DNA from 3 places in the Desulfobacula toluolica Tol2 genome. Region 3 is predicted to be linked to each of the others. Evidence: riboswitches for the same ligand, from Rfam matches in the RefSeq annotation. Region 3 holds a riboswitch; each other region holds the start of a gene.

Evidence for each region. A riboswitch is a leader RNA that binds a small molecule or an ion and turns the genes downstream of it on or off. The one in region 3 is predicted to bind cobalamin.
Region 1: linked by a shared signal. The riboswitch ahead of TOL2_RS22230 (cobaltochelatase subunit CobN) and the one ahead of TOL2_RS21890 (TonB-dependent receptor) in region 3 are both predicted to bind cobalamin.
Region 2: linked by a shared signal. The riboswitch ahead of TOL2_RS22970 (hypothetical protein) and the one ahead of TOL2_RS21890 (TonB-dependent receptor) in region 3 are both predicted to bind cobalamin.

What each region holds. Positions count from the first base shown of each region.
Region 1 is NC_018645.1:4,967,322-4,970,607, forward strand. Features, by position in the region: gene TOL2_RS22225 (TonB-dependent receptor plug domain-containing protein) at 1-785, opposite strand, end outside; cobalamin riboswitch at 1,023-1,208, opposite strand; cobalamin riboswitch at 1,422-1,598, shown strand; gene TOL2_RS22230 (cobaltochelatase subunit CobN) at 1,716-3,286, shown strand, end outside.
Region 2 is NC_018645.1:5,136,668-5,139,953, forward strand. Features, by position in the region: gene ade (adenine deaminase) at 1-1,050, shown strand, start outside; cobalamin riboswitch at 1,203-1,395, shown strand; gene TOL2_RS22970 (hypothetical protein) at 1,530-1,805, shown strand; gene TOL2_RS22975 (FecCD family ABC transporter permease) at 1,820-2,863, shown strand; gene TOL2_RS22980 (ABC transporter ATP-binding protein) at 2,871-3,286, shown strand, end outside.
Region 3 is NC_018645.1:4,855,164-4,858,449, forward strand. Features, by position in the region: gene TOL2_RS21890 (TonB-dependent receptor) at 1-1,202, opposite strand, end outside; cobalamin riboswitch at 1,394-1,598, opposite strand; gene TOL2_RS21895 (GntR family transcriptional regulator) at 1,806-2,534, shown strand; gene trpB (tryptophan synthase subunit beta) at 2,689-3,286, shown strand, end outside.

The DNA.
Region 1 (3,286 bases), 110 kb from region 3:
TCACCCTTAAAAATATCGCCAGGGGTTTTAATATCACGTCCTTGATAAGCATCCAGCCCCATGTCAACCCGCCAATTTCCTCCAAGATTTGCCCCCAGTCTTACATCGGCATTTTGGGTCATATATTCTGTATTGGCGCGTTTGTCTCCGTTTCCCATTTTTAAATCATCCTGCTGGTCATATCTTCGGGCTGATAGATCAAAATCGAAAATATCGTTCAAACTGCCGCCCAAAGCGGCTTTTTGAAAATTGGTATCAAAGGAGCCATATCCCAATTCCACCATTCCCGTCAGTTCACCCGTATTTTTTTTGGTAATCACGTTAACAACACCGCCCATGGCTTCACCACCGTACAACGAGGAGGCTGGACCTTTAAGCACCTCAATTCGTTCAATATTGTCACTTAAAATTGTGGATAGGTTGGTGGCACCGGCGGGCCGGCCGTCAATCAGAATCAATGAGTGTTTCGTGATTCCTGAAAATTCAGGTCTGAATCCGCGAATACCGATCCCGGCTAACGCACCGGGGTATTCAATCACCCCGATGGATGAATTTTTCTTTAGTTGTTCGGTAATGGTTTCACCAGTGGTCAGTTCAATTTCACGGGCATCAATTAATTCTATTTTAACCGGTAAGTTTTGAATTTTTTCTTCACTTCTGGTGCCGGTGACCACCATTTCATCCAATTTTGCAGGTTTTTCACCGGCAATTGCCGGGTTGACCAAACAAAGGCCAGGAACAATAAGGGTCAAGACGATCATGAGTGTGGGTATTCGTTTGTACATTTTCCCCTCCATAAAACAAGCGTCATCATAAAAAGTGAGGTGGGATAAAAAAAGCTCAAAAAAATTGAGTGTATCATCCCTTTGTCTAACCTGGACGGTCTCTTTATAGGCTAACGCCCGGTTTTACCGGGGTGTTTTACAAACAAAAATCCCCGGATCATTTTATTAATAAACGATCTGGGAGTCCCTGATTTTTTCCACAGATTCACATGTGCCATCCCTTTGTCCACGAGGAGTGACATTTCCTATTTCCAGGCAGGTCTTCTGACTTTCGGTTCATCCTAGTAGCTGTTCCTTCCCGGCATAAAACAGCCAGTGGTTTCTTTACAGCGTTCGTCTCCGATTACAGCGGCGGGCCCGTCCCTGATTCAAACAGGGTTCCCATATTATCCCATGTCGGGCACCTGAAAATTGTAAAAATACTTAAAAGAAAAAAAAGATGAAGTCAAATAAAATTTAAAAATTGTTTTTTTTAATCAAACAAAGCATTCATTTATTTTGAATCATTATGTTCATCCGGCTTTTTTCGAGTATTATCAATTGTTGTCAATATATTAAAAGCTTGGTGAATGGATAAAACAAACGACGCTGTTTATACTGAAATTATGCTTGACTTTTTCTTATTTGTCTTGTAGCACAGAGTAAATTTTATCTGGTGCCATCGGCTTAATAGGGAATTTCGTGTAATTCGAAAACGGGCCCGCCGCTGTAATCGGGGACAAATGCTGCAATATGCCACTGTTGATATAATGGGAAGGCGCAGCATGAGGATGATCCGAAAGTCAGAATACCTGCCTGGTAAAACATAGGAAAACCGTGTACGGCAATGCCGGTTTTTCATCGGATCTATTTGGATAAAAAAGGGACATCCTCGGGTCGTAAATTATTTACGGTTCGGGGATTTTTTATTTTTGGGCAGGGAATGTGAGAATGGAAAAAAAACCGTTAAAAATTGTTTATTGCTATACCCATATGTTTTCAAAAAAACTCTGGCAGAAAGCTGCTGCCAGGTTGAAAGATCAGGGGATTGATCTCATGTTTTTCAGGCAGGGATCAGATCCGGAAGGATTGAACAGCCGGCAAACCATCCACGGGGATGTGTTCATGGGAGAGGTGACCAAGGCATTGCCCGGATTCCGGCAGGTTCTGGATCAAGCCCGATCCTTTGAACACCGGATGCTGCTCAGTGAAGAAGGGGCGGATGATTTTTCCAGTTTTACCCGACAAGAAACCCTTAAGGTTCATGAATACCTTAATTTGCCCCATGAAAACAATTTTATCAATGCCATGCTTTTTATTGCATCCTTATGCAACATTCCGGTCTCATTCAATGATCCTGAAACCGTTGCCACCTGCGGCGTGTATCATCCTTCAGCAAATACCTGGTTTGGAACTGCAAATGAGTATATGAACTGGTATATTAGCAAAAAGGCGGACTTTATTCCTTTTGGATGTGCAGGGATTGTCTGCGCTTACAACCAGATTATTGAAGAAAACACAAAAGAAATAGACGCCCTGATAAGGATTCTTGAAACAAACGACCTGATACCCTTTTGTGTGTTTACCCGGGGCGAGGCCCATGCTCCGGATTCATATGATCAACAAAGCAATGCCACGTCTAAAAACCCGTATGACTGGATGAGACTGTTTGAAGCCGGTGATATCCGGCCTGATATTTTGCTCAACCTGCTTGCGGGAAGATTCCTTGCCCGGCCTGAAGACGGAAAATTTTTAAACAGCCTGAACATTCCTGTGATACAGCTTATCAAATCCTATGCTCACTCTGTCGATCAGTGGAAGGCAGACCCGGCAGGCCTTAAAAGCCACAGCATGATTTATTCCCTTTCCCAGCCGGAAATGAACGGGGTAATAGAACCCACCATGGCAGCCTGTGTGGAAGACCCCGGGGAAGGCGCAAGAACAGGCGAATACCGGTTTGAACCTGTACAGGAACGCCTGGAATCACTGGTAAAACGTATCCGGCGATGGCGAATTCTCCAAAAAAAGGCCAATCACGAAAAAAAAATCACCATCGTGCTTCACAACAATCCCTGCAAAGGAGTGGAATCCACCGTGGGCATGGCCGTGGGCCTGGATACATTTGAAAGCCTGGGGGCAACTATAAGGGCATTGGGTGCGGCCGGATATGATATTAAGGATTGCCCGGTTGAGGGTTTGGCTCTGAAAAACGCTGTTTTTGAAAAAAAAGCATTTTCAGAATTCAGATGGACCACGGTGGATGAAATCGTGTCCAAAGGTGGTGGGCTGCATTTCATGGGCGCAGATGAATATCAACCCTATTTCAACGGTTTGCCCAAAGCAGCAAAAGAAAAAATTGAAAAGGACTGGGGACCATTTCCAGGCCAGGGAATGGTTTATGAAAAACAGGACCGAAAAAACCTTGTTATCACAGGACTTTGTTTCGGCAATCTCAAAATTATGGTTCAGCCTAAAAGGGGATGTTATGGTGCCAAATGCAACGGTGAGGTGTGTCGTATCCT
Region 2 (3,286 bases), 280 kb from region 3:
GCCAAGGAAAAACTTCAAAAGGGCATGCACATTTTAATCCGGGAAGGTACTTCGGAAAGAAACCTGGAAGATTTGATCGGCATTGTAACAAAAGAAAATTCATGGCACTTTTCCTTTGCCACGGATGATAAACATCCTGATGACCTGCTGGAAGAAGGGCATATTGATCATTCACTGAGAAAATCTATCTCTTTGGGAATGGCTCCCATAACCGCTTATCAGGTTGCCACCATCAACACTGCAAATCACTATGGGCTAAAGAATATAGGGGCAATAAAACCCCGCTTTTGGGCGGATTTTGTTTTGCTCTCTGATTATAAACAGGTGAAAATCGAGGCTGTATATAAAAAAGGTGTGCCTGTTCTGAAAAATCAGTCATTGATTTGCCGCCCTCTTCATAAAATCCCCAAGTTAAGGGGGACAATGAATCCTGGCGAACTGAGCCGGGCAGATTTCAAAATTCCTGCGGCAGGCAGCAAGATCCTTGTCATTGATATCCTGCAAGGTCAGATTGTAACGGATAAATTTATTGCCACTGCCAGGATTAAAAACAATTATATTGAATCCGATATCAGCCGTGATATTCTCAAAATCGTTGTCATAGAAAGACACAATGCTACGGGCCGTATAGGAAAAGCCTTTGTCAGGGGGCTTGGACTCAAGCGAGGGGCAATCGGGTCAACGGTTGCTCATGACGCCCATAATATTGTGATAGCCGGAACCAATGATGTGGATATGTTTGCAGCTTTTCAAAGGATAAAAAAAATGCAGGGAGGACTGGTTGTTGTTGATAATAATCAGGTGGTCGCTGATTTGCCTTTACCTGTTGCAGGTTTGCTGTCCAATAATAGTTTTGAGAAAACAGCTGCTGATTTGAAAATTTTAAAACAAAAGGTGAAAATATTGGGAAGTGACCACCCGTCATTGTTTATGATTTTATCATTTTTATGTCTGTCACCGGTTCCAAAGCTGAAAATAACCGACTTAGGACTTGTTGATGTTGAAAAATTTGCCGTCACGTCTTTGTTTGCAGATGATTGCATCAAATAGGCATGATAACGTCATTTGAACCATCATACAAACCCGCCGTTGTTTTTTTATTTTAACCTTGACGGAAAAAAAGAACCCTGGAGTTTTTATATGTATTTGAAAAAATTGATAAAGATATGAAGTTTTTCTTGACACCGTTGTAGAATCCATCTATTTTATCAAAGGTTTCAGGTGCTGCTTAGGTGCAGTCAAAAGGAAATCCTGTGAAAATCAGGAGCGGACCCGCCGCTGTAATCGGGGATGAACGTCACTATTGCCACTGTTCAATAAGTTGGAGTTAACGGGAAGGGGTGACGACTCAATTGATCCGGAAGTCAGAAAGCCTGCCTGAAAACCTTTGGTCGTGTTGCTTGCGAGGACTTGGGCAGATCAAGAAAATGAGGATAAAAACGGTTCCCATATCAGACAGTTTCTGATATGGGTTTTTTTGTTATGCCCAGTTTCGTGTTATTAGTATTGATAATAACAGAGGAAGTGTTATGAAAAAATTTGAATTTATTGTACTGATTCTCTTTCTGGGCCTGATTCTATGCTCAACCCTCCAAGCCAAATCTACTATTGTTGCAAATTTTATCACAGTCTCGCCGGAAGCAGCTCAATCCGCCCATCTGTTTCATATGGAACAATTTGAACATTACCGGAACGACCTTAACCAAGTAGAACAAAACTTTAGTGCCGAATTTAATAATCAATTCGCAAATCTTTTTGTGTCTTGTATAAAAGATGCTGCAAAAGCTTCAGGTGCAGGCCTGTAGATTATGGCAAAAATTTGAGTATACCGGTTGCCATATCAAAGGGGAGAATAGGATATCTGGTGGTCCTTTTCTCCCTTTTTCTTATTTTAATGACCCTTGTTTCGCTTTCCATGGGATATATCAGGATTCCAATAGTTGATATTATCAGCATTCTTTATGGAAAATTGACCGGTCATCAAATCATGGGAAATGCCAGTGAAACCTATCTGGCTGTTCTGTTTGATGTGCGGCTTCCAAGAATACTGACCTGTACCGCTGTCGGGGCGGCACTTGCCGTATCCGGGAGTTTGTTTCAGGGCATATTGCTAAATCCCCTGGCCGATCCCTATACCCTTGGCGTATCAGCTGGTGCAGCATTTGGTGCAAGTATTGCCATATTATTAAACTTAAGTGCAGCCTTTGTTTCCGTTCCGGCTTTTGCCTTTACAGGTGCTTGTGTTACTTTGTTTGTGGTCATCTTTTTATCTTATTCATCAAAAAACCCCATGGCCGGGCTATCCTCCAACAATTTGATTTTATCCGGAATTATTGTCGCTGCAATACTTTCTGCCGGTATCAGTTTTTTAAAATTTATTGCCAATGAACAGGTCTCGGTCATTATTTTCTGGCTTATGGGAAGTTTTGCTTCCAAAACCTGGTTTGATTTTGTTGTTGTTGTGATTTTTCTGTTGATTGGTCTGTTTGTTTCAATATTTTTTGCCCGTGATCTGAACCTGGTCGCACTTGGGGCCAAATCCGCCACAAGCCTTGGTGTTGATTTGAAAAAAACGACTTTAATCTTGTTGATAACCGGTTCAATGCTGGCGGCCATCTGTGTTTCTGTTTCAGGTATTATAGGGTTTGTGGGTTTGCTGGTTCCGCATACGGTCAGGTTTATCACAGGGCCTGACAACCGGAAACTTATTCCCTTATCCATGCTGGCAGGGGCCTTTTTATTGTTGCTGGCCGATACAATTACCCGGGCAGTCCTTCCCCATGAAATACCCATTGGCGTTTTGACAGCCCTGACAGGCGGTCCTGTTTTTTGCTGGATTTTTAAAAAGAACAGGTTTAAATAGGCGACGTATGAAGTTAACACTAAACGACCTGTGCTTTGCCTATGACCGTGACCGGATCATCAAAAACATAAGCTGTTCTTTTGTGTCGGGAAGTTTTTATTCTATTCTCGGCCCTAACGGCAGTGGAAAGACCACTCTTCTGGATTTGATATCAGGTTTTTTAAAACCTGATACCGGATATATTGATATTGATCAGGCACCTGTTTTGTCTCTTTCAAAAAAAGATATTTCAAAAAAGATTGCCCTTGTTTCCCAGGACCATACAATAAATTTTCCATTCAGTGTAAAAGACGTGGTAATGATGGGGCGACATCCTTATATACCAAGATTTTCACATCCTTCTTACAATGATGTGGAACAAGTGGAGGCAATGATGCAGGTTTGTGGCATCCATCATTTGCATGACAGGAAAATCAATGAATT
Region 3 (3,286 bases):
CCCCATTTTTCTTGAAAAAGAAAGTCATTATCCCAGAAGATACCATAGGTTTTCTCCTGGAGATCAAAATTGTATGCATCCGTGTTTTTACCCGGATCAAACGGATATATCCGGCTTACATCATTATCAATGCTTTCATAATTCAATCCAATTGAGGGTGTATAGCTTATGGCACCAAACTTAAAATGATATCCACCCGAAATTGAGACCGTATAAGTATCTTGTTCAGAATCATTGTGATATACGCTTGAGGGTTTATCAAAAAGATAAGCAAGGCTCTTGTCTATTTCATCATAACCTGTCCAGGAAAGTGTGGAATCGATAAATTTTTTCTCATCTTTATGAGACAGTTCAAGGGCAATGATTGAATTTTGCTGCTCTTTTTCAGTATGCCAGATCAAATCTGAATCTGTTTCACTTTTCGGAAAATGGATGTCCCTGCGGTAATTTTCCAATTGCCATTGGTACTTTAAAAACCCATACGCCGTATCTATATCATAGTCCATATGATTAACCCATATGCCAATGCGGGTCTGATCAGACAAATTATACCCAAGCCTGGCAAGAACCGATAACCTGTTTTCTTCTTCCTGCTCATACCCATCAGTGTGATGGTTTCCAATATTTAACATGTAATCATACTGGTTTTGCCTGCCATGGAGGGATGCGGTTTCATCATGGGTATCCCATGAACCGTATGAGGCAGAGACATCACCATGAATGCCTTCTTGCTTTGCTTTTTTGGTAATAATATTGATGACCCCACGAGCCGCACCAGGCCCGTATGCAATCCCGGCGGAGCGCAGCACTTCAATGCGCTCAATTTGTGCTACGGGAATAAAGTCAAATTCACTATACCTGGAATCCCCGATTTTTTGCGGGATACCGTCAATCAGGATAACAGGCCCCCCTGCCATTGCGCTTTTGTTGCCGCGAATCACAACTGTACCGCGCTTTGCACTACTGTCAACAACACCTGGAATTTTACCCAGGGCTTCGATAACATTTTTCGCCCCCATTTCTTCCAATTCCGTTCCAGTGATAATGGAAAGACTGGCAGGCGTATTAATTGCATTTATTTTATTGGTGGAGGTGACAACCAATTCATCCATTTTATGAACAGGTTCTTTTATTTCCAGGGCCATTACATAAGCAGGCAGAAAAACAGCTAAAAAGATCAAACCAACAAGACAGCGTTTCATTTAAATTCCTTTCACAATTATAATTAAACAATCCATAATTGATTCGGAATTTTCCTGATCGTCAGGCAAAAGTGTTTTTGATATGCTTGAAACAGGGCAAACAAAAATCCCGAATCACTCCAAATGTTTGATCCGGGAAGTCCCTTTTTTTATCCTCAAAATCATTTAATCCACTTCTGTCCATAAAGCAGATTATCAATCAGGTTTCGGCAGGTCTTCTGACTTCCTTTCTTTTTTGCCAGCCTTCCCATTTTGTTCAAACAAAACAGTGACATTTTCCAGCCAAAAAAGTTCCCCTTTATTTTAAAAGAGGCGGGGTTACAGCGGCGGGCCCGTCCCTGAATTTCACAGGAGTTCCCTATTAAGCATTAAAGCACCAAAACACAGGTATTCCTATTGACAGACAGTAAAAAAGTCAAGGTAAATTTATTTTAACTAATTCATATTACCTCACACCTTCATCAAGCGTTTCAAAATAAAAATGATTTTGAAAAAACAACATTTTTGAATGCTTAAAATCAAATACTTGTTAAAATGTCTTGACAACTTTACAGATATTTTTTATCTTTTGCTATTCTTCCAATAATTATTACGGGGTTAATAATGCTCAATCACAAGTCACCTCTTCCCTTATACCATCAGCTGGCAGATATCCTGACAGAACAGATCCGATGCGGAACATACATGCCCGGAGATCTTATCCCGTCTGAAAACGGGATGGCAAAGCAGTACGGCATTGGCCGTCCAACAGTGCGCCAGGCCATGGATACACTTGTCAAAAAAGGCCTTGTGGAACGCAAAAGAGGGGCTGGAACTTTTGTGAAGCAACCCGGCAACCAGGTGGACCTGTTTTGTCTTGCAGGCACGTCCCAGGCGTTTGAAACAAAAGGGATCAAGACTGAATCAAAACTTCTGGCTCCTCTGGCTGCCGTGAATGTTACTGATGATAAAACCAATCCTTTTGAAGGAAAACCCGCTTTTTTTTTATCGCGCCTAACCTGTGTTAAGGCAGATCCTGTATTATTGGAGGATATCTATCTTCATCCAGTATTGTTCAGGGGCCTGGAAACTGTGGATCTTGAAAACAGATCCCTTTCCGGGGTGGTGTCGGATCAGTATTATCTGAAGCCGGAAACAGGCAGGCAAACCTTTAAAATATCTTTTCTGCCTGAAAACAAGTCAACAGCACTTAACCTGAATCCTTCCGATCCTGTTCTTGAAGTGGAACGGACTTTGAATTTCCCGGAAGCACCCGGAGCTATATTTTCACGTTTGTACTGCAGAACGGATAAATTTGCATTTTCCCAGACCATGAGCCTTAAGATGACATAAACAATCAAAAAACCGGATCATATCCGGCCATTGAAACCAATGGTTTACATATAACGGCCATGGCAGATCACTCTGCCACAATAAACAATGAAAAATATTTAATTTCAGCAGGTTAAATGTTCTTTCGTATAAACCATGAGCAGGAGCAAATAACATGAAAAACAGGGGATATTACGGTAACCATGGCGGGGCATTTTTGCCTGAGATTCTGGTTGCCACGTTTGATGAACTGGAAATTGAGTTTGAAAAAATAAAAAAAGATCCGTCTTTTTGGAAAGAGTATGAAACCTTGATGGGATCTTACTCCTGCCGTCCCACCCCTTTGACCTTTGCTGACAACCTTACCCGGGAATTTGGCGGTGCAAAAATATATATCAAGCGAGAAGACCTCAATCACACAGGCGCCCACAAAGCCAACAATGTAATGGGTCAGGGGCTGCTGGTCAAACGCATGGGAAAAAAACGGGTGATTGCGGAAACAGGGGCAGGACAGCACGGGGTGGCAACTGCCACAATGGCGGCAAAGTTCGGATTTGACTGCACCATCTACATGGGGGAAGTGGATGTGTTGCGCCAGCGTCCCAATGTGTTCTGGATGGAGCAGTTAGGTGCCACCGTGGTTCCGGTAAAAGACGGCACAAGAATTTTAAAGGATGCCATCAACGAAGCGTTCCGGGACTGGGTAACAAACATGGACACCACCCATTATGTCCTGGGAACCGCCTGCGGGCCACACCCTTTCCCGGAAATGG